3 regions of the Pseudovibrio sp. Ad26 genome follow, and region 1 is predicted to be linked to each of the others. Evidence: predicted binding sites of a transcription regulator. Region 1 holds the regulator's gene; each other region holds the start of a gene.
What was found. Region 1 encodes PhoB, which activates phosphate uptake and scavenging genes when phosphate is short. Its sites were predicted from a motif close to TGTCATNNANCTGTCAT; they were not measured.
Positions count from the first base shown of each region.

Region 2: the regulator PhoB is predicted to act here: its motif matches at 5,285-5,301, upstream of PsAD26_RS22630 (UDP-2,3-diacylglucosamine diphosphatase).
Region 3: the regulator PhoB is predicted to act here: its motif matches at 2,170-2,186, upstream of PsAD26_RS07625 (glycerophosphodiester phosphodiesterase family protein).

Region 1 is NZ_LMCE01000047.1:357,921-368,477, reverse strand. It holds gene PsAD26_RS08145 (Hsp33 family molecular chaperone) at 1-808, opposite strand, end outside; gene argF (ornithine carbamoyltransferase) at 818-1,756, opposite strand; gene PsAD26_RS08135 (aspartate aminotransferase family protein) at 1,753-2,955, opposite strand; gene PsAD26_RS08130 (GcrA family cell cycle regulator) at 3,759-4,319, shown strand; gene phoB (phosphate regulon transcriptional regulator PhoB) at 4,467-5,162, opposite strand; gene phoU (phosphate signaling complex protein PhoU) at 5,236-5,940, opposite strand; gene pstB (phosphate ABC transporter ATP-binding protein PstB) at 5,974-6,777, opposite strand; gene pstA (phosphate ABC transporter permease PstA) at 6,830-8,677, opposite strand; gene pstC (phosphate ABC transporter permease subunit PstC) at 8,670-10,058, opposite strand; gene PsAD26_RS08100 (PstS family phosphate ABC transporter substrate-binding protein) at 10,148-10,557, opposite strand, start outside.
Region 2 is NZ_LMCE01000095.1:277,959-288,515, forward strand. It holds gene PsAD26_RS22605 (MFS transporter) at 1-895, opposite strand, end outside; gene PsAD26_RS22615 (protein phosphatase CheZ) at 1,068-2,177, shown strand; gene PsAD26_RS22620 (threonine/serine dehydratase) at 2,242-3,261, opposite strand; gene PsAD26_RS22625 (glycosyltransferase family 1 protein) at 3,353-4,432, opposite strand; gene PsAD26_RS22630 (UDP-2,3-diacylglucosamine diphosphatase) at 4,429-5,235, opposite strand; gene PsAD26_RS22635 (SDR family oxidoreductase) at 5,502-6,281, shown strand; gene PsAD26_RS22640 (OmpP1/FadL family transporter) at 6,345-7,613, opposite strand; gene PsAD26_RS22645 (TRAP transporter substrate-binding protein) at 7,907-9,010, opposite strand; gene thiD (bifunctional hydroxymethylpyrimidine kinase/phosphomethylpyrimidine kinase) at 9,024-9,827, opposite strand; gene PsAD26_RS22655 (hydroxyethylthiazole kinase) at 9,827-10,557, opposite strand, start outside.
Region 3 is NZ_LMCE01000047.1:251,263-261,819, forward strand. It holds gene PsAD26_RS07620 (site-specific DNA-methyltransferase) at 1-313, opposite strand, end outside; gene PsAD26_RS07625 (glycerophosphodiester phosphodiesterase family protein) at 738-1,958, opposite strand; gene PsAD26_RS07630 (AMP nucleosidase) at 2,263-3,741, shown strand; gene mutY (A/G-specific adenine glycosylase) at 3,806-4,858, opposite strand; gene PsAD26_RS07640 (DciA family protein) at 5,005-5,532, shown strand; gene PsAD26_RS07645 (hypothetical protein) at 5,568-6,059, opposite strand; gene PsAD26_RS07650 (DsbA family protein) at 6,569-7,210, shown strand; gene smc (chromosome segregation protein SMC) at 7,304-10,557, shown strand, end outside.

The DNA of each region.
Region 1 (10,557 bases):
AGACGGATGCACCACGTTCGTGGAACAAGCGGTACAGAAGACCTTCGACAGTCAGGCTTGGATCGATGAGCTCATCATCTTTTACGGTCTCGACCAGCGAGCGCGCTTCGACCCATGCGTCGTCTTCGTCAATCTCGTGAGCTTCATGTCCTTCCGGTGCGTCGCCCGGATGGATGTCAGCCTGTTTGAGGCGATCCAGAGACTGAGGCAGGAACTGAACCATGATGCCGCCAGCAGCCCAGGAGTGATCAGCGCCACCCTCTTCTGCTTTGGTCAACATTTCAGCCACGCCAAGGCGGACGAATGTCGGGATCTGCTCTGACTTCTGGAAGTACTCGTGAGCAGCCTCTTCTAAGGTGGTGCCGTTCAGTACCACGATCCCCTGGTAGCGGCTGGTGTGCGCGCCCTGATCAATAGTGAAGGCCAGATGTCCTTTGCCGAGCAGATGATCTGGTTTGAACCCATCTTTGGCTGCAACTTCGGCGACCTTGTCTTCACTGAACTGCGCCATAGCACGCAGCCCGTCAGGCGCGTTGAAATCAACAACGAGCGTGGAGACTGCACCGTCGGTCTGGGCTTGCAAGGTCAGGCGACCTTCGAATTTGAGGGTACTGCCAAGCATGGCTGTCAGAACAATTGCTTCTGACAGCAGCTTGTTGACTGGCGCAGGGTACTTGTGCCGCGCCAGCATAGAGTTCAGCACCGGCCCCATATTGATAACCCGACCGCGAACGTCCAATGCTTCAACAGCAAAAGGAACAACAGCGTCAACGCCAGCGGCGGTCGGTTGAGCAGGTGTATTTGTCATTTTACTTTTTTATCCTTCAGGCAAAGCACCCATGCACCACGCCATAATGCCTTTTTGGGCGTGGAGTCGGTTTTCTGCCTCGTCGAATACCACAGAATGCGGGCCGTCGATTACCTCATTTGTCACCTCTTCCCCACGATGCGCAGGCAGGCAGTGCATAAACAAAGATGAATCGTTAGCTTCGCTCATCAGGCGTTCATTGACCTGATAAGGAGCCAGCAGGTTATGACGCGTTTGTGCTTCGTCATCTCCCATGGACACCCAGCAATCGGTGATAACACAATCACTGTTTTTCACAGCAGCAAACGGGTCGTCTGTTACTGAGAGTTCAGCACCGGATGTATAGGCCTTTTCGATCCATTCAAGAGGTACTGTCAGTTCATTTGGTGCGGCGACGTTAATTTTGAAGTCAAATTTTGCTGCCGCTTCGATCCAAGAGTAAAGAACGTTGTTGCTATCGCCCACCCAGGAAACGGTTTTACCCTTAATGCTTCCGCGGTGTTCTTCGAATGTCATAATGTCGGCCATGATCTGACAAGGATGCGAAACCTTGGTCAGGCCGTTGATGACGGGAACACTAGCATATTCTGCCAGTTCTCTCACGGCATCATGGTCCAGCATACGGATCATGATCATGTCCACGAAGCGGGACAGCACGCGGGCGGTATCTGGAATGGACTCGCCGCGACCAAGCTGCATCTCAGCGCCTGTCAGCATCAGGGTTTCGCCGCCAAGTTCCCGCATGCCCACATCAAAGGAGATGCGGGTTCTGGTGGAAGGCTGCTCAAAGACCATGGCGAGCACTTTGCCTGCCAATGGCCCCTGCCCGCGATGAACGCCATTGCGGGTGGCTTTGATCTGATTGGAGACCTGCATAATCTGGCGAAGGTCATCACCGGAAAAATCGCTGATATCGAGAAAGTGCTGTGGTTTTGTCATAGTGGTCATTTGGCAGTCTCGGCAGTTTTCAGCTCGGTTTCCATGTCCGCAGCAGCGGCTTCAATCTTTTCAACGAGCAGGTCAATTTCTTCAGCGGTAATGGTCATTGGCGGCATAATGCGGAGCACGTTGTCTCCGGCACCAACCGGCAGCAGACCGTTGTTGCGCATGTGGGCCAGCACCTGTGTGTTTGGCACTTTGCATTTCAGGCCAAGCATCAGGCCTTCACCGCGCACCAGCTCAAACACATCACTGTGCTGATCGACAGCGCAAGCCAGCTTCTGCTTCAGCTGCAAGCCTTTTTCCTGAACAGCTTCCAGAAAGTCTGGTTCCAGAACCGTTTCCAGAACAGCATTGCCAACAGCCATCGCCAGCGGGTTGCCGCCGAAGGTGGTGCCGTGAACGCCAGGAACCATGCCACTGGCCGCTTCATTGGTTGCGAGGAACGCCCCCATTGGGAAACCGCCACCGATGCCTTTTGCAATCGCCATCAGATCCGGTGCAACGCCTGCCCACTCATGGGCAAAGAGTTTGCCGGTTCTGCCAACACCTGTCTGGATCTCATCGTAGATCAGCAACAAGTCATTCTCATCACAGATCTGGCGCAGACCTTTCAGGAAGGCCGGGTCCATGGTGCGGATACCACCTTCACCCTGAACCGGCTCCAGCATGATCGCTGCGGTTTCCGGTCCTACCATCTTTTTGACCGCGTCCAGATCACCAACAGGCACCTGATCGAACCCTTCTGGCGCGGGGCCGAAGCCTTCGAGGTACTTTTGCTGGCCACCAGCGGCGAGCGCTGCCATGGTTCTGCCGTGGAACGCATTTTCAAAGGTGATGATGCGGTTCTTTTCAGGGTTGCCCTTGGCAAAGTGATAGCGCCGTGCGGCCTTCATGGCCCCTTCAGTTGCTTCGGTACCCGAGTTGGTGAAGAACACAACATCAGCGAAGGTGTTGTCTGTCAGCAGCTTTGCAAGCTTCTCACCCTCTGGAATTGTATAGAGATTGGTGACGTGCCACAGCTTTTCAGCCTGAGACTTCAGCGCATCAACGAGTTTTGGGTGTGCATGACCCAAGCCGGAGACGGCAATACCCGAGGCACAATCCATGTATCGTCGACCATCAGCCGCAATCAGCCAGACACCTTCCCCACGCTCGAACGCGAGGTCTGAGCGTGCATAAGTCTGCATTAGCGACGAAGTCGTCATTTCTTACTCCTCATGGATTGAGCTTTCTCGATATGCTCAAAAGTCTTGGTTGCTACAAAAACAAAAAAACGCCGTGTGGCGTTTTGAAACTAAGAGAAGCGACATATAAACCGCGTTCCCTCAGGGCAGTCAATAACACGTATTGCCAGCAATACCTTACTCCTGCTCAGGAATTGGCTGCCAGCCTTGTGTCTCTCCCTCTGGTGCAGCTTAAACAGGCTACTACCGGAAGAAGCATGCATTGTGGCATTTTTAGAGGATGGAGTAGAGATTAAATCCCATGCTCTATGACCAGTTTTTTTCCACGGTTCTTAAGGTTTATTCAATACACCTCTAGCGTGTACTACGGCATATGAGAGAGGAGTGCGCTTAGTTCTTGTCCTATGCAATTTGTAGTTTACTAGTGTTTTTTACTAGTTGTTTTTCAGTGGTAAATATATGTATTAAATATCAACGGGGTAACGCTAGCAGCTCTTACTTTGTGTTGGAAAGAATGCGGTGGAACTTGGTTTAACAAACAGCTCCTATTCTTTAGATTGATAATCTTCTCCCACCACAACACGGCTGTTATAGGTAAGTAGTAGTACGGCAATTCTGGGGAAAACCAGAGTCTTCCCCACCTCAATTCTTTGAGGTTGTTGCTCGTATCAACGCCCATATAGTACTGTGTGTTAAGAGTTATACACCATCTCGTAGTTACTGAACGCTGCAAGCACACACGCTCAGGTAAGCGGCACTTTCGGATGCGTCCGAACTGAGCGAATGCTGTTTTGCGCGCCACTGAAGGAAGACGGGGCCCTTTAATGAGCTGGACAGCAGAACGTGTAGAGTTACTAACCAAACTTTGGGCAGACGGGTTAAGCGCCAGTCAAATCGCGGGGGAACTTGGCAATGTGACCCGTAATGCGGTGATTGGTAAGGTTCATCGCCTTGGTCTTTCAGGTCGCGCTAAGTCGGGAGGCGGCGCAACCAAAACGAGAAAGGTGCCTACCCCAACGGCAAGGGTTGTCACTTCAACCAAACCAACAGTGGCTGAAGCGATTGCAGCTGTTGCGCCTTCTCCAAGTCCCCGACAGATTCAGCCAACAATAGCAGGCGCCAACGCCCTTAAAGTTGAACCGATTGAAGCTATCCAACCAGAAATTTCTCCAGTCCCAACCTCCGATCTCTTTATTCCGGTTTCAGAACGCGCCTCCATCCTGACATTGAATGAGCGCACCTGTAAGTGGCCGATTGGTGATCCGAGTTCTGACGACTTCTATTTCTGTGGGCGCCAGTCAGATGCAGGCACACCTTATTGTGCGCATCACCGCAGCATTGCCTATCAGCCCGTCAGCGACCGCCGCAACCGCCGCGCAAGCTAATCTGAGCTGAAAAAGCAACGTATTGAGCCGGGTCCGAAGCCCGGCTTTTTGCTGTTTTGGGGGTTGCCAGCTGCTAATGTCGGTGACCTGTAGATATGAGAAAACCGCCCTTGGGCGGTTTTAGATTTCCTTTTGTGCCTTAAACACTTACCCAACAGCGAACTGGTCGTTAAAAGCGTATCCGGCGCCGCGGACGGTGCGGATCGGGTCTTTCATGCGGCCTTTGTTGATGGCTTTGCGCAGGCGGCCTACGTGGACGTCCACGGTGCGTTCATCTACGTAAACATCATGGCCCCAGACACCATCCAGCAGCTGTTCACGGGAGTAAACGCGGCCCGGTGCGCTCATGAGGAACTCCAGCAGGCGGTATTCTGTGGGGCCGAGGTGGATTTCGCGGCCTGTTCTGCGCACGCGGTGGGTTTCGCGGTCGAGCTCGATGTCGCCAGACTTGAGCATTGTGGAAACAACTTCTGGCAATGCACGGCGGAAGATCGCACGAACACGGGCCATAAGTTCCGGAACGGAGAACGGTTTGACGACGTAATCGTCGGCCCCGGTTGCCAGACCGCGGATGCGCTCGGATTCTTCGCCGCGCGCTGTGAGCATGATAATCGGCATGCGCTCGGTTTCTGAGCGTGCCCGCAAACGACGGCAAAGCTCAATGCCGGAGAGGCCCGGAAGCATCCAGTCCAGCAACAGCAGGTCTGGCTGGCTTTCCTGCAACAGGACTTCCGCCTCATCTCCTCTTGCGCACACGTCAACGGTGTAGCCCTCTGCTTCAAGGTTATAGCGCAGCAGCAGGCTTAGCGGTTCTTCGTCTTCTACAATCAGTATCTTAGGCATATTAAAGTGCTCTCTTTGCACCTTCTCTTATAAAGCAATTGCGTGTATTCTGCTCGTTATAAGTGAACACACTCTACACGGTTGTAGTCTGCGCCAGCTCGTCCGTCTTTGGACGATCTGTTGGAAGGTGGCTTCCGGAGATCATGTAGTAGATGTTTTCTGCGATATTGGTTGCATGATCACCGATGCGCTCAATATTCTTTGCGCAGAACAACAAGTGCGCGCACATGGTGATGGAGCGCGGGTCTTCCATCATGTAGGTGAGCAGCTGACGGAACAGGCTGGTGTAAAGCGCATCCACTTCGTCATCGCGGACATGCACCCGCTGGACAACCTCAAGATCGCCAGAGGTGTAGGCATCCAGAACGGCTTTGAGCTGTTCAAGTGCCAGATCAGACATGTGCTCAACACCCACAGCGAGCTGCTTGTTGTTGAATTCGGATTCAATGGCCAGTGTCCGCTTGCCGATGTTCTTGGCCATGTCACCGACGCGCTCCAGATCGTTGGAGATGCGCATGGCGGCGATGATGTCGCGCAGATCGCTTGCCATTGGCTGGCGGCGTGCGATCACGGAGATGCACAGCTCTTCCAACTCGGCCTGCATGTTGTCCAGACGTTGATCGGCAGCGATGGTACGTGTTGCCAGCTCACGGTCCTGTCTCAGCAGTGCGGTGACAGCGTCATGAACAAGGGTTTCTGCCAGTCCGCCCATTTCAACGACACGTCCGGCCAGTTCTTTCAGCTCTTCATTGAATGAAGAGACAATATGATCTTTCATCGGATATCTCCTTAGAGTACCGCTCTTTTATTTTTAACCAAAACGGCCTGTGATGTAATCCTGCGTGCGCTGGTCTTTTGGGTTGGTGAAGATGTCGTTGGTCAGCCCCTCTTCCACCAGATTACCCAGATGGAAGAACGCGGTGCGCTGGGATACACGTGCGGCCTGCTGCATGGAATGGGTTACGATGACGATGGTGTAGTTCTGGCGCAGTTCGTCCATCAGCTCTTCCACTTTCGCGGTGGCAATCGGGTCGAGCGCAGAACATGGCTCATCCATCAGGATCACTTCCGGAGACACAGCGATTGCGCGCGCGATGCACAAGCGCTGCTGCTGACCACCGGAAAGGCCTGTGCCTGGCTCGTCCAGACGGTCTTTCACTTCTTCAAACAAACCTGCACGCTGCAGGGAACTTGCGACGATATCTTCCAGATCTGACTTGCCTTGTGCCAGACCGTGGATGCGTGGGCCGTAGGCCACGTTCTCGAAGATTGATTTCGGGAACGGGTTGGGCTTCTGGAACACCATGCCAACACGGGCCCGCAGTTCCACCACATCAATGCGCGGGTCGTAGACATCGTCATTGTCCAGGAGAATGTCTCCTTGCACGCGGCAGATATCGATGGTGTCGTTCATGCGGTTCAGGCAGCGCAGGAAGGTGGACTTGCCGCAACCGGACGGGCCGATCAGCGCGGTCACCTGATTTTTGCGGACATCCAGATCAACACCATGAAGGGCCTGCTTGTCGCCGTAAAACACTTTTACATCGCGGCCACGCATCTTGAGTGTTTCGCCTTCAGCTGAAACGGCTGGAGGGGCGCTCATTGTTGTATCCATTGCACTCTCGGTGTCTGTGGTCATTTCCAATGCCATGATCTTGCCTTTCAAATCACCAGCGGCGCTCAAAACGTTTACGAAGGACGATTGCGATTGCATTCATCGAGATCAGGAAGCCGAGCAGCACCATGATCGCGGCAGAGGTTTTCTGCTGGAAGGCAGGCTCCGGGAAGTCTGCCCACATGAAGATCTGCACGGGCAGCACAGTAGAGGGATCAACCGGACTTGCCGGGATGTCTACAATGAAGGCCACCATGCCGATCATGAGAAGCGGTGCGGTCTCACCCAGTGCCTGCGCCATACCGATGATGGTTCCGGTCAGGATGCCCGGCATTGCCAGTGGCAGCACATGATGGAACACGGCCTGCAAGCGGGAGGCTCCGACGCCGAGCGCGGCTTCGCGGATGCTTGGCGGCACTGCCTGAAGCGCTGCGCGGGAGGCGATGATGATGGTCGGCAGGGTCATGAGCGCCAGCACCATACCGCCGACAACCGGCGCGGATCGCGGCAATCCGAAGACGTTGAGGAACACTGCCAGACCAAGCAGACCGAAGACGATCGATGGCACGGCTGCCAGGTTGTTGATGTTCACCTCAATCAGGTGTGTCCAGCGGTTCTTTGGTGCGAACTCTTCCAGATAAATCGCGGCAGACACACCAATTGGGAACGAGAGAGACAGAGTGACGAGCATGGTCCAGAAGGAGCCAACGGCTGCGCCCCAGATGCCTGCCATCTCCGGCTCACGACTTGCACCGGACTTGAAGAAGATGGAGTTCCACTCGTTTGCAACAGTGCCTTTGGAGACCAGATAGTCAGTATAGGCGATCTCTTTATCTGAAAACTTGCGGAAAGATTCTGGTGTTTCCAGCTCTTCAATACCCCACTGGCCAGCAGGCACGGCAGCATCCGTAGACAGCGGAATAAAGGCTGTTCCGGTGACGCTGGTTGGTGTCACCTTCTCCGCTTTAATGGTTCCGCCGTTCACCTCGACAAAGAAACTTGGCATGTTGGCGTTGAGTGTGCCGCCAGTCCCAATGTTGGCAAGATGGCCCTGCAGAGTAACCAGTTCAGCTTTTTGCTTTTCCAGCGCACTGATAATCTTGACCAGAGCGGCTTTGTTGCCTTCAACCTCAGAGGTCAGTCGCTGAGCAACGAGAGGATCTTTCTCATTGGCCAAGCGGGTCTCTAAGCCTGAGATCTTCGTATTTACGCTGATTTGTGAACGACCACGCGCTTCGATTTTGCCTGTCAGCAACTCGATTTCACGATCATAATAGATCTTCAACGCTGCAAGGATCTGGTCAAACTCAGGTTTCTCCGCGGTAATGGTCACCTGACCTTCCGTGCCAGAAACCGTTGCTGCGCTTGAGGTGGCGATCTCGGTTTTCTTCGTGACCAAGCCTTTGACATAAAGGTCAGCAAAGTCGGAGAGCGGGATCGCAACCGGACCAGTCCCACCCAGCATGGATGGATCGGCTATTGCTTGCTTTTGCAACGTGACATTGGCACCGGAGGACACAAGAGAGTAGAGCACACGGCGGTTTTTACGGTCAGATGCGAATGGCAGCTCTGCCTTCAGACCGTCGCGAATGATTTTATTGTAGCTTGCGCCAGCCGGGTTGGCCGGATCGACTTTTTCCGCGCTTAGATTGAGCGGCACGCTTACGTAGTTGTAAGTGAAGGCTGGCAAGCCTGAGCCGACAATTGTGAAGAGCAGCAGAACCAGAAATGTTGCGGCCAGTGCGATGGCACCCATGCCGTAGGCTTTGAAACGCGCTTCCATGCTGTAGCGCTTTTTCAGGCGCTTGCGAGCTTCGTCTGTCGTATGGACGCCGGAAGGAATGCCTTTGACACGCCCGCCAATGGCAGAACCGGCAGTGTCCTGAGCGATATCAATCATACTGTTCCCTATATTTCTTCACGACGCGCAGAGCGAAGATGTTCAGAGCAAGTGTGATGCAGAAGAGGAGAAGACCGAGCGCAAATGCTGCGAGTGTTTTCGCGCTGTCGAATTCCTGGTCACCGACCAGCAAGGTGACGATTTGCACGGTCACGGTTGTTACAGCTTCCAGCGGGTTTACCGTTATGTTTGCGGCAAGCCCTGCAGCCATCACCACGATCATGGTTTCACCAATGGCGCGGGAGATGGCGAGGATCAGAGCGGACACGATGCCCGGAAGAGCGGCTGGCAGAACAACCCGGCGGATTGTTTCCGACTTGGTTGCGCCAAGACCGGCAGAGCCATCGCGCAGTGACTGTGGCACAGCGTTGATCACGTCGTCAGAAAGGGAGGAGACGAACGGAATGATCATAATGCCCATGACAAGGCCAGCGGCCAGTGCAGATTCTGAACTGACTGACAGGCCGATGCTTTCGCCCCAGCCACGGATAAAGGGTGCCACAGTCAGCGCCGCGAAGAAGCCGTAGACCACGGTTGGAATACCAGCCAGAATTTCCAGAACCGGCTTTGCAATGGCGCGCACCGGCGTGCTTGCATAATCGGAGAGGTAAATTGCGGAGAGCAGACCAACAGGTGCGGCCACGAAAATAGCAATTGCTGTGATCAGCATGGTGCCAACCAAAAGCGGGATTGCACCGAAGATTTCTGTATTGGCTTCGCCGTGCTCGGCCCCTGCCCCTTCAAAGGCGCTTTGCGGGCTCCAATGAGTGCCGAAGACGAAATCCAGAATTGGGATCTGGCGGAAGAACATCAAGCTTTCAAAGATAAGCGAGAGAACGATGCCGATGGTTGTGAAGATCGCGACAGCGGAACAAAGGATCAGCAATCCCATGACGGTGCGCTCTACAAAATGACGGGCTCGCATTGCCGGTGTGATGGTGCGATTGCCGTACCACAGACCACCAGCAACCAGGGCGATGATCAGTGTTGTTTTTAAAAAGAAGGATGTTTGCGCGAGCGAGCTGAACACTTCTGCCGCCTGCTCTTTGCCAGCATCTGAGAAGGCCACAATGCCGCCGAATGCGATGGCGCGCGCGTCCCGCAGAAATGCCTGAAGTTCTGCTTTGGACAGCCCTTCGACAATCTCGGCCTTTGCGCTGATCACCATTGTATCAAGCAAGCGCGGCTCAACGACTGCCCATGCAATCAAAAGGACAAATGCTGGAAGAGCGGCCAGAATGGCCAGGTATCCACCATGGTAGCTTGGACGGGAATGCAGTGCAGAGAGCTGATGACCAGCAACCTGCATCGCCCGGAAACGCCCGTAGACATTCGCGGTTACGAAGACCAGTAGAAGAAGGGCAGCGTAAGTCCAGAACATTTGTTGTTTCGCCTTATCTGGCTTTAATTTTTGGAGGATGCAGGAAAGCGGTCAGCTGGACATGCTGACCGCCCTCTTAGCGTTTGCAATTAGAATGCAAGTGGTGTCAGCGCTGATGCAGATTTGGAAACTGCTGCACGGTCAGCTGCTGGCATCGGGATCAGACCTTTGTCAGCCAGGTAACCTTCGTCACCCCAAGTGTCTTCATTGGTGAACTCACCAAGGTATTCAGCGATACCTGGGATTACGCCAACGTGCTCTTTCTTGATGTAGAAGTACAAAGAGCGGGACACTGGGTAGTCGCCTGCAGCAATTGCATCAAATGTTGGTGCAACGCCTGCGATGTTTGCGCCCTGGATCTTGTCAGCGTTCTGATCAAGGAAGGAGAAACCGAAGATGCCGAGTGCATTCGGGTTCGCATCAAGCTTCTGAACGATCAGGTTGTCGTTCTCACCAGCTTCGATATACGCGCCATCTTCACGGACTTCGTGACACGCTT
Region 2 (10,557 bases), on a different contig from region 1:
AAGGGAACAGCATCCAGCGGATGATGCTGGCAACACCGCCAGTGACCATCAATCCCCAGGCTCCCAGGTGGCGCATGAAGAAGGAACCCCAAACAAAGATCCCAATCTCTGCCAGAGTACCGATCGCCCACAATCCACCGACCATCGCATCGCTGATACCCACAGAAAGCCAGAAGATGCTGGCGAAGGCATAAAGCGCTGAGAAGCTGCCAAGCAGCAAACCACCAGACAACACCACAAGCAGGAACTGTGGATCACGCAATTCTTCAGCAGCCCAAACGCTTTCCTTGCTTGAGCTGCGGCTTTCGGACGGCATCCCCGGCAACAAAACTGAGGTAAGCGCCAACACACCAAGGCTGCCAACAGTCAGAAACAGCAGTTCAGCAGGCTCTCCGAATGTCAGATACCAACCGCCGATCAGTGTTGCCACCACAAACGCAATAGACCCCCAAGACCGCATTGGTCCGTAATTCAGGCCGAGTGTGCTCACGGTTTCATAGGCATATGCATCCTGCAAAGGCTGGATGGGCGTGTAAAAAATAGAGAGGAAGATAACCAGACCGATGACCACCCAGTAGTCATTTGAGTAGATCAGCGCCCAGAACGAGATCAAAGCAATGACACTGAAAAGTGCCATGGAGTGACGCCTGCGTCCGGCACGATCAGAAATGCTCGTCATCACCGGCGTTGCAAAAATCCGCACGATATTGGGCAAAGCTATCGTAAATGCGATCTGCACAGGGGTGAAGTTAATATCCTTTAGAAAAAGAGGAAAGTACGCAAGAAAGAAAGCGTTTGCGAAATTAAACGCTGCAAACAAACCACTTACGCCTGTTGCAATCCAGAATAGGTTACTGGCTTTCCCTAATGAGGAAGTTCTTCTGGGCATAGTCATTGGAAAACACTACAAATGGGGGTGGAGAGTACCCGGGGAGGTGGATGGGAAGGGATACTCCTATCACTTGTGCTAATAGGGACTATCCAAATCAATGTAAACCAATTATTAGCCGTAGAATCTGTTATATAAACTTGTAGTATTATCTTAGTTAGTTATGAAGGAGCCACTTATGGCTGGCAACAACCGAAAGGTCCTTTTGAGCCCCGAGGAATTTGATGCCATCAAAAGCGCACTCTCTGAGACTGATAGAGGCCGCGCTTTCCTTCATGATCACCTCACACTAAACAGATCCGCCGAAACAGCAGACCTTCTGGAAGCTGTGCGACGACTTGAAAAAACATTGGTTGAGCGCGAACTGCCATCTGAGATGGAAACTTATCGCCTGCACACCTATGAAATGTATGAGGCAATCGAGCGAACTAAGGACGAAATCTCAAAGATCAAGCTGGAAAACGCCGACAATAATCGCTTTTCAGCTGCCTCTGACGAGTTAGATGCAATCGTCACATCCACAGAAAGTGCAACACAAGTCATTCTGGAGTCCTCCGAAGCTATTCAGGATCTGGTGGACAAGCTCCGTGCGTCCGGCGCAGAAGATGCCCCATGCGATGCCATTGAAGAAATGGCCATGGAAATTCTGATGGCATGCTCCTTCCAGGATCTGACAGGGCAGCGTATCAACAAAGTGGTGAAGGCCCTTCATTACCTTGAAGGCCGCATCTCCAAGATGATCCGCATCTGGGGTGTAAACCTGGCTGATGAAGATCGCCCGGCAATCAATTTGGATGAGCCGCGTGATGAAGATGATCGTCATATAGACAAGCGCCCGGACGCCCACTTGCTCAACGGCCCTCAAATGGATGGTGCAGGCGTTGATCAGGCAGACATCGATGCAATGTTTGATGCAACACCTGCCTCGACCGAAGAAGCGCTGAACGAAAACGTCGTTCAGTTTGCAGCCGAAACACGAACAGAAACAGTCCAGCAGGAACAAGACACAGCAGAAGAGCCCGCCGAGGAACTTGCTGAAGTCTTTGAACTTGATGATGTGGAAGAAGAGCTGAACGCTGTCGAAACGCCTCAGGTCGCGTTGATCGAGGACGACGACCTCATCGTCACCAACGACGATACGCCAGTTGAGACGGACACCGCGACAGAGCAGGACGACGCGCCGATCGAGATCGAGGGGCAGTCGCCTCCGCTCACCTCCCCAAGAGGCAGCAATTCCGACCCGCTCCATCACCTCTCAACAGGAGAGCGCCTCGCACTCTTCTCGTAATTGAGACCTAAAACCAGAAATTCGAAAGCCGTTTGCCTCCTTTTCAGCGCAAACGGCTTTTTTCTTATGCAGGTGCTTTCTCTGCAGAGTACTGCTTCAGTGCTCTCTCAAAGATGGCAGGATCCACATTTCCGCCGGAGATCGTGATCACTGCCGTCTTCCCGGCAAGGTCAATCGTGCCGGACAAAACAGAAGCCAAAGCGACAGCTGCGCCCGGTTCAACAACCAGCTTCAGCTCAAAATAAGCAAAGGCAACCGCTTTCATCGCCTCGTCATCTGTGACACGCAGCCCTTTTGCCTGACGCCTACTCAATACTGAAAAGCCTTTGTCCCCCGGCATTTCAGTCAGCACGGCATCACAAACAGAACCGCCCAGAGCAGCATTGCGAACACGTGTCCCAGCTTCAAGTGAACGTGCATAATCATCAAAACCAGCAGGCTCTGCCGTGTAAATCTGACACTCGGGCAGGCTCGTTTCCAGCGCCAGCGCAATACCGCTGGTCAGACCACCGCCACCTGTACAGCTGATCAACACATCAGGCGTGACACCCAAAACCTCACATTGCTCTGCAATCTCAAGCCCGGTCGTGCCCTGTCCCACAATCACACCGCTGTCATTGTAAGGGTGGATGAACGTCGCACCGCGCTCCTCACAAAGACCACGGGCAATCGCCTCACGGTCCTCGCTCTCACGATCGTAAAGCACAACCTCCGCCCCCAGCGCCTTCGTCCGCTGGATCTTCAGCTGCGGCGCATCCTCAGGCATCACAATCACCGCCGGGAAACCAAGGATCTTCGCAGCAGCTGCAACGCCCTGCGCATGGTTGCCGGAAGAACACGCAACCACACCAGCGGGCCGCTGCTCCTGAGGGATCAGGGAAAGTCGATTGAATGCACCTCGAAACTTGAAAGACCCGGTGCGCTGCAGGTTTTCGGCTTTAATAAACACACGGCCATTCACCTGCTCATCCAACACCGGAAAGTTCAGAAGCGGTGTCAGGCTGGCATAGCCTTGTAACCTTGTTCTTGCTTTTTCAATTTCGGAAAAAGTGAGTTCGACTGGACTGGAAACATCTAAAACCATAAGAACCTCGGCAACAGCAATATGCCGCCCTGTATAGCACGCAAATCTACGAGGGTTTCAGATATTCTGATCACAGCTCAAGGAGATCCACTCAACCATTCAGGTGATTTCCAACAGAGCCTTTGCCCGCATACAGGTCCTGCCGGAATCCTGCAGTAAATGCAGGGTCATAGGCATGTTCAGCATTGGCCAGAAACTGCTCGGCACTCGCCCGCCACGTAAATCGCAGAGCAACATCCCGGCAGTGATCCCGCGAAACCTCCAGTGCTTCTAGTGCTGCGACCTGCAGATCATTCTTCAGCACGCCTGCCCCACTGTTCCCAATCACATCAATCGGCCCCATCACAGGAAAGGCCGCCACAGGCGTTCCGCAAGCAATTGCTTCCAGCAGCACATTGCCAAAAGTGTCAGTCAGGCTCGGAAACACAAACACATCCGAGTTTGCATAATATTCAATCAGTTCATCACCAACGACAGGTCCGGTAAACAACACCTCCGGATAAGCAACCTTAAGCTCCTCCATCTGCGGACCACCACCAACGACCACCTTGGTCCCCGGCAAGTTAAGCTGCAAGAATGCCTCGATGTTCTTCTCAACCGCCACACGTCCCACATACAAGAACCGGGGTCCTGGCAAGTGATCCAGCAAACTGGTCTGCATTGGCCGGAACCGCTGATGATCCACCCCGCGAGACCATCGCAGCAGGTTCTCAAACCCACGCATACGCAAGTCCGCTTCCAAAGTGCTCGTCGCAACCATGCACCCTTGTCCGCTGTTGTGAAAACGGCGCAGCCAGGAATAGCTGAAGGACAGCGGCACCGGATAACGCGCCTGTAGATACTCAGGAAAGCGAGTGTGATAGCTGGTGGTGAAGACACGCCCATCCCGCTTCGCCACCTGCCGCGCCATAAGACCCAACGGCCCCTCGGTCGCGATGTGCAGATGATCACAGTCGTACTTCTCAATAAACCCACGCACGATATGCGGCAGCGTCAGGCTCAGCCGGATCTCACCGTAAGATGGCATGGGGATGCTATGGAACGATTGCGGCGTCAGGAACTCAACCCGAATCCCCATGGAGCGCAGCTCAACAGCAAGCCGCTCCAATGTCCGCACAACACCATTGATCTGGGGCTTCCACGCATCGGTGACGATCAGGATCGAGCTCATGCGGCCACCTGTCCGTCAGAACTCTCATCCGATGGTTCATTCTCGACCCGCTTGCCATCTCCCCAATGAATAAGCTCAAACGTACCATCAAAGTTCTCGGCAACAGCGGTGCAACTCTCCACCCAATCACCAGTGTTGATGTAATGGATGCCGCTGGTTTCATGATCAGCCGCATGGTGGATATGACCACAGATCACCCCATCCACCTTCTGCCGCTGTGCTTCGGAAACCAGCGTCTCTTCAAACTTACCAATGAAATTGACGGCGTTCTTCACCTTCAGCTTCGCCCATGCTGAAAGGCTCCAATAGGTCAGCCCCAGCTTGCGACGGCAATAATTCAGCACTGTATTGAGATTGAGAGCACTCACATAAGCCCAGTCGCCAAAGAAGGCCAACCACTTTGCATGGCGTACCACCACATCAAACTGGTCGCCGTGAATGACAAGGTACTTCTTGCCATTGGCTCCCTCATGAATGAACTGGTCAACAACTTCCACCCCCCCAAAGTGAATGCCGAAGAAGTCCCGCAAGAACTCATCATGATTGCCGGGAATGTAAACAATCCGCGCGCCCTTGCGCCCTTTGCGCAAAAGCTTCTGCACCACATCATTATGCAGTTGAGGCCAGTACCACGACCGTTTTAGCCGCCAGCCATCAATAATATCCCCGACAAGATAAACCGTGTCGGCATCGTTTTGCTTCAGAAAGTCCAGTAAGAGATCCGCCTCACATCCGCGTGTGCCCAGATGCACATCAGATAAAAACAAGCTTCTGTACTTCTTGCTAGTAGAATCCCCGGTCACCACAAAGCCTCCGGAATAAGAAAACCTTCTTTCCTTTAAATTGATTCACAAGAAACAAATATGACAAGATACATATACTCAAACCTGTCAGTTTCTTGCTTGAACCTCAAGAAACATTACTCCCTGTTTATTAGGGGAGATAAAATCAAGTGCCTGCAATTCAAGTGAATATTCTATTTGCTTGCTAAGCTTGATCCTGACTGGCTCAAACCTTTCTGAGAATGTAGGCTGCCCTTCACAATTCACCGATTCATTAGGATGTTGAAATGCACTTGGGTATTGAGGGACGCAAAGCCATCGTCTGCGCATCCAGCCGTGGGCTGGGTTTGGGAACAGCAAAAGCACTGGCAGAAGCTGGATGCGATCTTGTAATCAACGGACGCAACGAGAAACTACTCGGCCAAATCGCGAGCGAACTGGCAGCACAACACAGCATCTCAGTCATTCCCGTGGCAGCAGATATCTCCTCACCAGAAGGCCAGCAAGCTGTGCTCAACGCCTGCCCAAATCCGGATATCCTCGTCAACAACAACGGCGGTCCACCTCGCCGCGATTTCAAGGAGCTGGACCGCCAATCCATTCAGGATGGTGTCATCCAGAACATGATCACCCCGATTGAGCTGATCAAAGCGGTTATTGATGGCATGGCAGAGCGCAAGTTCGGTCGCATCGTCAACATCACTTCCATGTCCGTGAAGATGCCCATTGAAGGTCTGGATCTGTCCAGCGGCGCCCGCGCTGGTCTCACCGCATTCCTCGCTGGCGTTTGCCGTCAGTACGCGCAGCACAACGTCACCATCAACAATGTACTGCCCGGAAAATTCGACACCGACCGCCTCAAAGGTGGGTTTGAGCGTCAGGCTGAGCAAACAGGCATCTCCATAGAAGAAGCCAAACAGCTATCTTCAGAAGAGATCCCTGCAAAGCGCCTCGGCGATCCAGAAGAGTTCGGTAAAGCTTGCGCATTCATGTGTTCAGCCCATGCTGGCTACATGACAGGCCAGAACCTCTTGCTCGACGGCGGTCTCTACCCAAGCGCCTTTTAAAAACGAAAAGCCTCCCCGCAGTCACACTGCCGGGAGGCAAATCAAACTGACATCGGCAAAGCCTTAGAACTTCAAACGCGCACCAAAGCTGATGATGTCAACATTGGTGTCATTGACCGGCCCTTGAATGGTAATGCCTTCATAGAACGGGTGGTCCGGATTGATGTTGATGTTTGAGCTTTCTGGGAAAATATGCGAGTAGCCAAAATCAACTTCCAGCCAGTCCTCGTAGAAATAACTCACCCCGGCACTCAGCCAGAACCGGTTTGAATCAGGCAGTCGCGGTGTCCGGTTCGCTTCGTCAATTGGAGACCACTCATAAGCCAACCCAAACCGACCAGTGATGTTCTGAGTGAAATCGTACTCTGTGCCCAATGAAATAAAGTAGCCGTCATTGTATTGGAACGGCAGTTCGGAAACCACTTGGTTTTGCAAGTTGAAAACAGGGAACGTTCCAAACCGTGACCAGTGTGTCCACTCAAACGTCCCCATCCCACGCCAGCGCTCATTCAGCTGTTGCTGGAAGGAAACTGTCACGGTTTCCGGCAAAATGATGTTTGCACGGATGGGTATTGGCTCATTGCCACCGACAACCAGTCGGCCCCTCAGGTTCTGTTCAATAGGAGAACGATACCCAATACCCAGTTGGGTGCCTTCCCATGGTTTAAAGAGCGCTCCAACCGTTGCGCCAAACCCGAGGTTATAATCCTCACCGCGCAGTTCCGCCGTTGGAGAGGTCGCTGCAATCGGCGGCACCCCTGTTGCCGATTTCAACCGAACCTGCAGATACTGAAGCTGCACCCCAACTCCGAGTGAAAACTTCTCCGTCACCTCATAAGCAGCCATTGGTGTAATGTTCACGGAAAGCACTCGAGAGGACCGCGCATAAACCTGCCCCGCCCATTCATTTTGAGGCTTGGTTTCAAATCCATATGGAGCGCTGGAACTGACCCCGAGAGACAAACGGTCATTGATCTTCCAGGTCCCGTATCCCGCAGGCACCCAGGCATCCACTCCAATATCACCGGAGGAATATGGCACCCCCGTTACAGGAATACCCAGTGCATCAATCGTCGCCGTATCCAGATCAATCGTTGCACGTGGAAACACGATGGTCTGCGAGGTTTCCGCCTGCACACCGTCATGACCAGTCATGGTCGCCGGATTCCAATACATACTGGAAAGGCTTTTTGAGATAGTCGCATTTCCCGCAAAGGAAAGTCCCTGATACCACGCCGATTGCTCACGAACAGCAAAAGCACCGGCAAAAGCATCAGACGCAATCAGCAAAGAAGAAAGACTAGCGATCGTAATGGGTAGATATCTGGACATGCACGGTACTTTCTGTTCTCAAGAAAACAATCAAGCAGTGCCATGATCAAACTACGAGTTACTTATTGATTCGGCTCTCTTCACTAGAATGGAAAATGTTACAAACTAATTGCACTGGCATATTTAAGGGTAAAGGGAGCTAACTTCACAAAACAACAATACCTAGCGGGCTCACAATCACTTGGTTATTCGCATTTCAGGCAGGTACACTGAAACATTTTCTGTGACAAAACTTCCGCATAACAAAAGGCCCTCCATATGGAGGGCCCTTCAAACACGATTTGATCTGCCGACTAACCTCTTGCAGAGATGTTTTTGCCCAATGAAAGAGCGCTCCACCCCGCCAGAAGCTTCTGCGCTTCTATGTAACTCTCATAAATCTTACGAGCCCTCTTGTCTTTCTGGGTGTAAACATCCAGCACCTCAGCACTGGTTTCCTTCAGGGCAGTCAACACCTCTTCCGGGAACTCACGCACTTCAACACCATGCTCTTCCTGCAGTACTTTCAGGCTGGCAGCGTTCTGCGCATTTGCTTCAGACAGTGCAAGATCAGCTTCCACGCGGCAAGCCTCTTCAACCACCACCTGTAGTTCTGGAGACAGCCCCTCCAGCGCAACAGCGTTCACGATAGCCTCACCCGTGCCATTCGGCTTATTGAAGCCCGGACCGTAGTAGTATTTGATCAGCTTCTGAAAGCCCAGCGCACTGTCGCTCCATGGACCAAGGAACTCGACACCATCAACCACACGCGTTTGCAGACTGGTGAAAATCTCGGAGGCTGGAATATTGACCGGAGTAACACCAAGCTTACGCAAGATCTCACCACCAAGGCCAGCGATACGGAGCTTCCGGCCTTTCAGGTCATCCAGCGTCTCAACAGGATCACGATACCAGCCAGCCATGGTTGGGCCAGTGTTGCCCCCCATAAACGGCTTCACACCAAATGGCGCGTAAAGATCATCCCAGAGCTCCTGACCACCAAGCTGATCCACCCATGCAGTGTGTTCCTGAGGCAAAAGGCCGAACGGAATTGTCGTAAAGAACACTGATCCGGGCATCTTGCCAGCCCAGTACATGGCAGCTGAATGGCCCATCTGTGCAGTACCGCTTGAAACAGCGTCAAACACCTCAAAAGCCGGAACCAGCTCACCAGCAGCAAACAGGCGAACACGCATCCGGCCATTGCTCATAATGTTGATGCGATCACAAATGCGTTGCGCAGACATTCCAGGGCCTGGCAGGTTCTTCGGCCAGCTGGTCACCATACGCCATTCGATGACCGGATCAGCATCCTGAGCCAGTGCTGGCGCAGCAAGTGCAACGCTTCCAGCAACCGCTCCGGCTGTAAGCCCAAGCGCCTGACGGCGGGTCAGATTGTTTTCTTTGTTCTTGGTCATTATCTCCGCCTTATTACTCAGACCAGAATTCATGGAAATGATGCACAGGCCCATGTCCCTCGCCTATATCAAGCGTATCCGCAGCTTTGATCGCCTGACTAATATACTCTTTTGCTTCACCAATAGCATCTTGCAGCGCTAGCCCTTTGGCAAGCTCCGCTGCAATCGCAGAGGACAAGGTGCAGCCCGTCCCATGCGTATTCTTCGTTTCATATCGTGGAGCTGTATACCACCGCTCCACATCACCGGAGAGGAAGAGGTCGTCACAGGTTTCATCAGATCCATGCCCGCCTTTCAGCAGAACCCCATTTGCACCCAAATCCAGCAGCAGTAACGCTTGTCTGTGCATGTCTTCACGAGATCCAGCCATCGGCTGCCCAAGCAAAAAGGCCGCTTCCTGCATGTTTGGCGTAATCAACGCCGCAATTGGAAACAACTTCTGCTTCAACACAGAAACAGCGGAGTTTTGCAGCAAAACATCTCCGGAAGTTGCCACCATCACCGGATCAAGGACGACGCACTTAACATCATATTCCGCCAGCTTTGTGGCAATAACATCGATAATCTCTGGCTGTGAAAGCATGCCGATTTTCACGGCATCCACCTTCAGATCAGAAAAAACAGCATCCATCTGCTCCGCCACAAATGCTGGCGGCACATCATGAATACCTGTCACACCTTTGGTGTTTTGGGCCGTCAGTGCAGTGATGACACTGGCCCCATAGACACCGCGAGCCGAAAAGGCCTTCAGGTCTGCTTGAATTCCGGCACCACCACCGGAATCCGACCCTGCAATTGTGACTGCAATCGCACTCATTAGGCCAATACCCCACCTTTATTATTCATTGTTTCGAGCTTGAGACGCTCGTTGAACTGGTCAGCCTTCAAGCTATAAAGGGTATCTATGAAAGCTGGAGTGAAGCTTCCCGGCCCGTTCGCCTGCTCTGCGGCAATCTCGCCGCATACACCATAGACAGCAAGCGCAGCAAGCACGGCAAGTTCCTTATCCGGCTCAACAGCGGCAAAACCAGCCAGCACACCGCCCAGCGCACAGCCAATGCCAGTCACCTTGTCCATATAAGCATGCCCATTGCCCACGGTGTAGGTTGTCTCACGGCCAAACACAGCGTCCTCAATACCAGTGCGCACAACCAGCGTGTTCTCGGTGACAGCTCCACCAAGCCCAGCGCTCTCACCCATATTGGCTTTGAGGATTGAAACGTTCTCTTTCAAAATGTCCTTGGCAAACTCCATGCGAATGTCTGAGCGATCTACTTTAACCGGGTCCAACACCACGGGCATAGATTTCTTGGCCGCCCCTTCAAGCCCCAGCCGGATACCATGTCGTCGCTTACCATCCAGCGTACCAAGATTGAGGAGCAATCCGTCAACACTCTCAGTAAATGCAGGAATTTCATCATGAGCAGACGTCATTGACGGCACAATATTACAAGCCAGCATCACATTCGCCGTGATGCTCTGAGCAACAGAGTTCGTCAGGCAATGAACTCGCACACCACGCTCGCGCACGCTCTCAAAAACCTGCC
Region 3 (10,557 bases), 110 kb from region 1:
GGAAAATGTTGTGATAAGAGCCAATAACCCAGATGGACCCGTTTGGCTTTAACACGCGGCGAACCGCCTGCAGCCAAGCACGAGTGAACTCATCATAAGCTTTAAAGCTGGAGAACTGATCCCAGTGATCATCGCAGGCATCTACCTTTGAGTGATCAGGCCTGTGCAGATCTCCGCCCAGCTGTAGGTTATAAGGGGGATCGGCGAAAACCACATCCACGCTGTTGTCTGGAAGCTTGTTCAAAGCCTCAACACAGTCGCCCTTAATAATTGTATCAAGCCAGTCTGGCTTGGTGGAAATGTGGGGTGCCATCAAGGACACCCCTTCTTTACGCTGTACTCTCATTGCGACGCAACACCTCACGCAATTCATGAGTGCTATGGTTACCCACTATGGTAAACCAGAGGTTAATAGTGGATATCTTTTATTCTTTTAGAATCAACGCTTTATTTACAGATTCGAATATTCGTCTCGAAGTTAACTCCCATTAATATTCGACCGCGGATTCCCTTGGGGTAGAGGTTTATGAGGAGTTAAAATGGCGAAAATAGAGACCCTAAATATTTTTTTGAGAGTCAAGCTTTTTTGCTGGCTAAAAAGAACAAGGTAAACGCACTGCGGGGACAGCGGGCAAATCGGTTAACGAGTGTGGCAGGGCTTACGCTGCGGACAGCGCAAAAAAAAGCGCGCCATGTAAGGCGCGCTTCCAAAATGCAAATCAGTACAGGAGAGGGGCTTACTCAATCCCCATGCAGTTGGCGTAAAAAGTCACTGTCGCTGGCCAGTCAGAAAACACGCCGCTCACCTTCACATCCTGCGCCAGTACATCCAGCAGCTCATAAACACTACCTTCGCTGGTGATCGCATCATTGATGCTGCGGTAATACCAGCCGCCTTTGTTGTGAGAGAGCAGGCCAGAGCGCTCCAGCGTCCATGTGAAGATCTTGATGCCAGCCTCATTCGCAGCCTTCGCATAAGCAGACGGCACGATCTTCCCGTCATCCAGAGTGACAAGCATCCAGAGAGGAGGGGAGATATAGTTCACGCCCATCTCTTTCAACTCAGCCATGGATGGCTTGAAGCTGGTTGGATCAGATGTGTCAAAGCCCTGCATACGGAAGCGACCATCAAGGAACACGGCCTGTTTGCCAAACTCAGGCTCATTCTTGATCCAGTACAGCACATCATCCAAAAAGAAGGACTGCGGATAAACGTCAGAAGCTGGAATACCTGCTGCTTTATACTCTTCAATCAGCTTCTGAGCGAAATCTTCCTGAGTGAACCCGTCAAACGGCATCTTCACGCTCGGGCGCTTCAACTCCGGCGTAAATTTAACGCCCTGTTTTTTGAAGAGCTCGATGGATTGAGCATGGGCCATCAAAGTGCCACCAGCACCAGCTGCCGCATAAAGGTCCGTGCGCCAGTCTGCTGTGCCTTTCAGGAAGTCCTCAACCGTTGTTGCAGCTGGATTTGAGGCGTCCATTTTGCCAGTGAGACCTTGGAACTCCGCCAATGTGATCTCAGAGGTTCTGCACTCCGCCGCTGCTTTCTCGCCATCGGCAGCAGCAGTAAACGGAGCAACACACGTGCTGGCCAGATCAGTCGCGAGGATATCTGTGGTGGTCGCCAGATCATTTTGAGAATGACGGCAGACCAGCTCTTTGTCCTTGGTGAAGGTGACATCGCATTCCTGCCCCCCCGCACCCATCACAGCCGCAGCTTGATAAGACTCTAACGTATGCTCAGGAAACTGCAGTGGTGCCCCACGGTGCCCAATCGTGAAACTGGAAGCCTTTGCAGGATTGCCGATACAGGCGAGCAGCTTATCCTTCAACGGACTCTCTTGCATCTGCTCTACGAGAAAAGCAGGCCGCGGCCCCAACTGGGCAGCTTGTGCGCTCACAGTAAGGCAGGTGCCAGCTACCAAACCAAGCGCAGCAGTACGAACAAAGTGCATAAAAAGATCCCTCCCGATCATCTGAAGCGTAGTCCCGCAAAGTGCCTCTAGAACTCGCCCATGCAATTTTCGGGATAGTTTTACAGAATAAACTGAAGGAGATAAGGGTAAATATGTAGTTATGAATCTCAATTCTGTGTGCAGAGCTGAATCTGACGTTGCGTGAAAATATCCTCACTCACTAAAAAATAAACCATATTTGTCCGCAGTTTGTCTTGACCCTGTCGTAAACATCCCTCAGATATATAGTGACACGAAAGAGGAGAAACCGAACGTGTCGACTATATCCGATAGCGACGTTGTGATGGAAAGCCGTTCCATCCGTACGCCTGAGACAATTCCCCCACAATCCTTTAAAGATGCCAGTGAAGCTGTTGCGCACCTGATCTATCTGTTTGATCGGGCGACTGACTTTCTACGTGAGAATTTTAAAGAGGCTGCACAGGGCAGCATGTCGGAAACCCGGGTCAGAGCATTTTACCCGGAACTGCGATTTGAAGTATCCAGCCACATCCGCGTTGATACGCGCCTGTCCTATGGCTTTGTGGCAAGGCCTGGCAAATACAAAACCACAGTCACCCGGCCAGATCTGTTTAAGAACTACCTGGAACATCAGATTGATCTCCTGATCAAAAACCACGGTCTTGAAGTGGTGATCGCTGAAAGTGATCAGCCGATCCCGCTGCACTTTGCCTTTTATGATGGCGCACACGTGGAAGGCGCTTTGCCATCCAGCGAAGAGCGCCCGCTGCGTGATGTGTTTGATGTGCCGGATCTTGCCGTCATGGATGATGCCATCTCCAATGGCACCTACCGTTCAAAAGATGGCTTTGAGCCGCTTGCGCCGTTTACGGCTCCGCGCGTGGATTATTCCCTGCATCGCTTGCAGCACTACACCGCAACCGCGCCGCGCTATTTCCAGAACTTCGTGCTCTTCACAAACTATCAGTTCTACATTGATGGCTTTGCGCAGATGGCAAAAGAGCTGATCAATGATCCGGAGAGCGGATATGTAGCCTTTGTCGAGCCAGGTAATCTCATCACCTATGCAGGTGATAAAGAGCCACGTGAAGGTGTGGCCCCGCCGCGCCTGCCACAAATGCCAGCCTATCACCTGCTGCGGGAGGACAACTCCGGCATCACCATGGTGAACATCGGTGTTGGCCCGTCCAATGCAAAAACCATCACCGACCACATTGCAGTGCTTCGCCCACATGCCTGGTTGATGCTTGGCCACTGCGCTGGGCTCAGAAGCAGCCAGCAGCTTGGCGATTATGTACTGGCTCATGGTTATGTGCGTGAAGACAAGGTGCTGGATGCTGACCTGCCAACATGGGTTCCAATCCCGCCACTGGCAGAAGTGCAGGTCGCGCTGGAAGATGCCGTTGAAAAGACCACCGGTTACAGCGGCTATGATCTGAAGCGGGTCATGCGCACAGGAACCGTAGCCTCCATCGATAACCGCAACTGGGAACTGCGCGACCACCGCGAGCCGGTGCAGCGTTTCTCCCAGTCCCGTGCGATCGCGCTGGATATGGAATCCGCAACCATCGCTGCCAACGGTTTCCGCTTTCGCGTTCCTTATGGAACCTTGCTCTGCGTATCAGACAAGCCGCTGCATGGTGAGCTGAAGCTGCCCGGCATGGCGACAGACTTCTACCGGACGCAAGTGAATCAGCATCTGGAAATTGGTGTGAAGACCATGGAGGTCCTGAGGGAAATGCCGTTGGAACGGCTCCACTCTCGCAAACTCCGCAGCTTCATGGAAACCGCATTCCAATAAGCACCAATCAGCATTTGTAGAAACAAGAAAAGCCGGGCTCCAGACCCGGCTTTTTGCTGCGCACTTAAATCACGCCGCCGGCCTTCAGCGCTTTCATCATCACTGTTGGCAGGGCTTCCCCCTCAAGCTCATCTGGTGCCGACCACCAATATCCGTCAGGCTCATCGTAATGAGCGGGCGCCTGTGCCTGCCAGACGCTCATTTCTAGATGGAAGTGCGTGAAGGTGTGCTTCACGTCCTTCGGCGTACGCACCCAATCCGCAGTGATTGGAGCATGTGAGAGGTCTTCCATCGCTGCATCATCCGCCCAATGCGTGGTGATGGGCTCACTCATGCCAGCAAGCAGTCCTTTATCTTCGCGTTTGCGCAAAAGAATGCGGCCACGTGCATCGCTGAGCAGAAAGGCCATACCGCGTCGTGTCGGCTTCACCTTCTTAGGGGCTTTGCGTGGCAGAGTGTCCGCAATGCCTTGCTTGCGACCCTCACAAACATCCATCCATGGGCAGATGCCACAGGCCGGAGACTTCGGTGTACAGATTGTGGCGCCAAGGTCCATGATGGCCTGCGCAAAGTCGCCGGGACGGTCATGCGGCGTCACTTCAGCCATCAATGGCTTCACTTCAGCTTTGAGGGCAGGGAGCTCAGTCAGCAATGCATGGCGGCGGGACAGGACCCTCTCCACATTGCCATCAACCACAGCAGCATGGCGCCCAAAGGCTATCGTGGAGATTGCAGCAGCCGTGTAAGGACCAATGCCCGGGAGCTTTAAAAGCCGCTCTTCTTCCTCAGGAAAACGCCCATTGTGATGCAATTGGACAAATTTTGCACACTTATACAGATTTCTTGCACGGGAATAATAACCAAGCCCAGCCCACGCTTTTAGGATGTCTTCTTCCTCTGCATTGGCCATATCAGCAAGTGTTGGCCATGTCTTTATGAAGAGATTGAAGTAGTTTTTCACTGCCGCAACAGTAGTCTGCTGAAGCATGATTTCTGAGAGCCAGACATGGTAAGGGTCTGGTTTTACACCGGAAAGTATATCAGCAGGAGCTGTTCGCCATGGCAGTTGGCGAGAATTTCTGTCATACCAGTAAAGAACAACTAGATTATCTTGCATGGTTTTGTGGGTTAACCTTGGTTTTGATCCCTAAATAATTGGGGTTCCCTTGGTAATTCATGGTACCGCGGAAAACGGGACTGAATTAAGACTAATATAAAGCAATGGTCATATATGTGCCTTAATCTAATGGCGTGATGAAGACGATGAAAGCAACTGCGCAAAATCGGGTTTCCAGGAGATCAAGCCATCAGCTAAACGAGCTGATTGGTAAGACCATGCACCCTGTCGCGCGCAAGCGCGGATTTGCCAGTGCCGACCTTCTCACCGCCTGGCCAGAACTTGTCGGCAAGAAGTATCACGGAAAAGTACAGCCCGGTAGGCTTGTTTGGCCAAGAGCCAAAAGCTCTGAGGGAGAGCCGGTTGCAGAACCTGCAACACTTCTTGTTCATGCGGATGGCTCCACTGCTTTGTTCTTCACGCATGAAGCTCCACAACTGCGAGATCGGATAAACGCCTTTTTAGGCTGGAATGCGGTTGGCCGCATCAAGGTTGTGCAGCGTCCGGCGCTCAGAACCAAAAAGATCACACCAAAACCGCTTCGTGAGCTGTCAGAAATTGAAAACCGCCGCATCGAGCAGAAGGTTGCGTCAGTCTCTGATGAGCGGCTGAAGAATGCGCTGGAAAAGCTCGGCAAGAACCTCATTGCCCGCACACCTGCAAGCAACTCCTGATCCATCCTTAAAGACCTGCAGTTCTGAATGTGTGATTACTGGCTGACCACCAGATCATGCCCCTTTGCGGTATATCCCAGCAAAAGGTCAGGGCGCTCCATCAAAAGATAGGCTGTCGTTGTTTCCTGCGCATTCCGCAGCTCAATGGTATCACCATTCACCGCCCACGCCGTCACGCTGCTCAGCTCTTCATTTGTGCAGCCGCTTGTTGCTGCATGTCCGTTTGGAAAACTGCTGGTCACAGCTGGTGTCACAACAGCGGCGCCTGACGGGGTCTTGCTAAACTGAACCCGACAAGGAGCTGAGCTGTTTCCGCTGCCCTCGCTGACGACCCAGTTCGTAGAGGTAAGTGCGCCCAAATCTGCGGTGCCTGTATAAATTGTATTGGATGTGGCAGGTATAGCGGTCGTTTCAATCGTCGTTTCTTGAGTAGTTGTAGGTATAGCTTCGACGAAATCTTCAGATACAGAGGCTTGGCAGGCAATCAGTGGTGTGCTGAGAAGCATTAATGTAGTCAAGCGCTTCATAATGTATCCGTATATCTTGTTAGAGAGTTCTGTAAATATTTAATAACTCATTAATGAGGCAAAAACAAAACAACACGAGAAATTATTGTTGTTTTCCATGCATAAATTCTGTGGGTATGTATTAGCAGTGCAAATTTAATCATAGCGGATATCTTGGAACGCTCTCTGCCCGTTTATCGCGAAATGGCAGAAGTCCTTTGTTTTAAACGAAGAAAATCGTTTTTTCGCCTAACGTATGCGTCAATCCAGCTGCCTTACCAAAATTTAATATGACTACTCAGGATATTCGGTAGCATCCGACAAGTATTTGCCATAGTTTCCTGAAAACCAATTGTTGCTGGAAGGCGAGCTGTGGGCATGGCTGTATTCTGCGGATGTTCACCAGTTTGTGATCAATGGCTTTTGGGTTGGAGTGGTTATACTCCAGACCAGATGCTGGCTGTCTTTATGGCGATAAACGCGCCGGGTCAGCCAACAGGGCAACACATTTTAACTTGGGATAGAAAAACGTGACACTCTCTCGCCGTAAGTTTCTTGAGCGCACCAGTGCTCTTACAGCCGCTTCTCTTGCCTTTGCCGCTATGCCAACTGTTGCCTCTGCACAGACCTATTCTGAGGCAGACCTGAATAAGGTTGGCCCGTTGGGTGATAAGGTTATCGGCCAGGCAGACGCTCCTGTCACCGTCATTGAATATGCCTCTTTGACATGTGGTCACTGCGCCAACTTCCACAACACCACATATAAAGAACTGAAGAAGAAATACATCGACACTGGCAAAGTGCGTTTCATCTTCCGTGAATTCCCGCTGGATACAGTCGCCGCAGCTGGCTTTATGCTTGCGCGCTGTGCACCGGAAGACAAATACTTCGACATTATGTCTCTGATGTTCGAACAGCAGCGCAGCTGGGCATTCACCAATGATCCATACAGCGCCCTGTTGAATATGGGCAAGCAGCTCGGTTTCACTGAAGAAGCTGTAAAGGCTTGCTTGACGAATCAGGAAATACTAGACGGAGTAACCGAAGTTCGTGACTACGGCTCAGACACGCTGGGTGTAGATTCAACACCGACCTTCTTTATCAACGGTGAAAAAGTAAGCGGAGCACTCTCTCTTGAGGAGTTCAGCAAGTACGTGGATAAGAATCTGTAAGACAAGCGGGCAGCCCTCAGGGCTGTATCTCCTGCTCGCAGATCTATGCGCGTATGATCGCTTACACTCTGTTGTAAGAGTAGGGGGCGCTCTATGAAGTTTCAGCGCCTCCGTGTCCTTGGGTTCAAATCTTTTGTTGAGCCTATGGAGTTTGTCATTGAAGACGGCCTGACAGGCGTTGTCGGGCCCAATGGCTGCGGAAAGTCCAATCTTGTAGAAGCGCTGCGCTGGGTTATGGGAGAGAGCTCCTATAAGAACATGCGCGCCTCCGGAATGGATGATGTAATTTTCTCGGGCAGCCTCAACCGCCCGGCGCGTAACACAGCCGAAGTGACGCTCTTTCTCGACAACCAAGATCGAACTGCACCCACTGGATATAACGACAGTGACACGCTGGAAGTCACCCGCCGCATCGAGCGTGAAGCTGGCTCTGTCTATAAGATCAACGGCAAAGACGCTCGTGCAAGAGACGTACAGTTGCTGTTTGCCGACGCCTCCACTGGTGCGCGCTCACCGGCAATGGTGCGACAGGGGCAAATCGGCGAGCTGATTTCGTCCAAACCAACATCGCGTAGAAAGATCCTGGAAGAAGCCGCAGGCATCTCCGGCCTGCATAGCCGCCGGAAAGAAGCAGAAATCCGTCTGCGGGCTGCTGAAACCAATCTGGAGCGACTGGAAGATGTGGTTGTTCAGATTGAAGGGCAACTCGACGGCCTGAAACGGCAGGCAAGACAGGCCTCCCGCTACCGCAACCTCTCTTCTGAAATTCGCAAGGCCGAAGCGACGATCCTGTATCTGCGCTGGCAGGAAGCAACAGCCGCGCTTGACGCTGCCCGCAAGCAATATGCGGATGCTGAGATCGGAATGCGGGACATCGCAGGCCTGCAGGCGTCCACGGCGAAAGAGCAGGCACTTGCCGCCCATGAAATTCCAAAACTCAGAGAAGCCGCAGGCGGCGCTGCTGCTGCGCTCCAGCATCTGATTATCGCCAAAAATGATCTGGACTCAGAAGACCGCCGCATAAAAGAAAAACTGACAGACCTTCAGGCACGTCTGGCGCAGATGGAGCAGGACATTGAGCGCGAAGCTCAGCTCGCCAGCGAAAACACCAGTCATCTGGAAGAGCTGGAAGAGGAAAAGCAGGAACTCCTTGAAGCTGCCGAGACTTTGGAAGAGCGCGCCGCAGAAGCGGAAGAGCTTGTCCTGATATCAGAAGACAAGCTCGATGCCAGCGAGATGAAGCACTCGCGCATCACGCAGGATCACGCCAGCCTGCTTGCCAAACACACGCAGCTCGACAACCAGATCTCCGGTATCCGCCAGAAGAGCACCCGCTTTAAAGAAGAAGCAGACCGTTTCAAAGGCCAACTTGAAACGGTTGAGGCAGATATCAAAGCCGCCAGCGGCCCGAGCGACAAACGCGAAGAACTGGAACTAGCTCTGGAAGAAATGGCTGAAGTTGAAGAAAGCGCTGTTGAAGCCGAAGAAGCTCTGGCAGCCGCCCGTGAAGCCGAAAACAACTGCCGCAACCCATTAAATGAAGCGCATTCAGCTCTCTCAAGGTATGAGACAGAAGCAAAGACCCTTCACGCCGTTCTTTCCGCCGGTCAAAGCGGTGACTGGACCCCCGCCGTTGACAGGATGAGCGTGAGCCCCGGTCTGGAGACTGCGCTGGGCGCTGCTTTGGGCGAAGACCTTGATGCTGCAATGGAAGAAGATGCGCCGGTCCGTTGGAGCCTGAATGCGGGGGCGGGCAGTGATCCAGCCCTTCCAGCAGGCGCAACACCACTTTCCGAATATGTGCAGGCGCCCAATGAGTTGGCACGCCGTCTCGCTCAGGTTGGGCTGATTGAGGCTGAACACGGCTCAGCTTTGCGCAAAGAGCTGAAAGTTGGCCAGCGATTGGTCAGCAAGCAAGGGGATCTGTGGCGCTGGGATGGTTTGATCATCGCAGCAGATGCACCAACACCAGCTGCACAACGTCTCGCGCAACGAAACCGCTTGGCGGAACTGGAAGACCTCGTCGAACAGACGAGGGATCTGGTGGAAGAAAAGAAAGAAGCGCTGGAAACTGCGACCGAGCACAGGCGTCAGGCAGAAGTTGCTGAGCAGGATATGCGTCAGAAACTGCGTCTGGAGCAATCTCGTATTGTCGCCTTGCGTGAAGAACTCGCGACTGCTGAGCGTGCCCTAACAGAATTGTCGGTGCGTAAAACAACGCTTGAAGAACAGCTCCGCCGCGCAAATGAAGATTATGAAGAGACTGCAGCTTCGCTCGAAGAAGCCGAGAGCGCTCTGGAAGAACTACCGGATATTGCAGGCGTAACAGCTGAGCTGGAAAGTGCGTCCAAAGGTGTTTCCACCTGCCGCAGCAAACTGGCAGAGGCCAAAGGAGCCACCGATGCGCTGAAGCGGGAAGGGGAGCTGCGTGCGCGGCGCCTTGAAACCATTGAACGCGACAGACAGAATTGGGTTCAGCGCGCGCAAAACGCAGACAAGCAAATCTCCGTCCTGCGCCAGCGTCGTGATGATGCCGCAGAAGAGCGTCTCATCCTGTTGGAGAGCCCGGAGGAGATCGAGCTCAAACGTCAGGACCTGATGAATGGCCTCACATCTGCAGAGAGTGCACGCAAGGCAGCTGATGACAAACTCGCGGAAGGTGAAAAGCGCCAGCTGATCGCCGACCAGAAGGCCCGTGAAGCCATGGAAGGCTTATCGGGCGCTCGGGAGCGCAAGGTCCGGGCCGAGGAGCGCCTTGAAGCAGCCAAAGAGCGCCGCCTGGAAATTGAGCGACGCGTCGATGAGGTGTTGGAAGTCAATGTCTTTCGTCTGCATGAGATGGCCGGCCTGTCACCAGATGCGCCTTTGCCTGATGCCGAAGGCGCCGAACGCAAGCTTGATCGTTTGAAGGCTGAGCGGGAACGTCTGGGAGGCGTAAACCTGCGTGCCGATGAGGAAATGCAGGAAATTACGGAGCAGCGAGACACGCTGATTACCGAAAGAGACGACCTGATTGAGGCCATTAGGAAGTTGCGCACAGGAATCATGAACCTGAACAAGGAAGCGAGAGAGCGTCTCTTGAGCTCTTTTGATCAGGTCAACGACCACTTCAAGCGTTTATTCACACACTTGTTCGGCGGCGGAACAGCAGAGCTGAAACTGGTGGATGCGGAAGACCCGCTCGACGCGGGTTTGGAGATCTTCGCACGCCCTCCGGGCAAGAAGCCCCAGACCATGACACTGCTTTCAGGTGGTGAGCAGGCTCTCACCGCCATGGCGCTCATATTCGCAGTTTTCCTTACAAACCCTGCCCCAATCTGTGTTCTGGACGAGGTTGACGCTCCGTT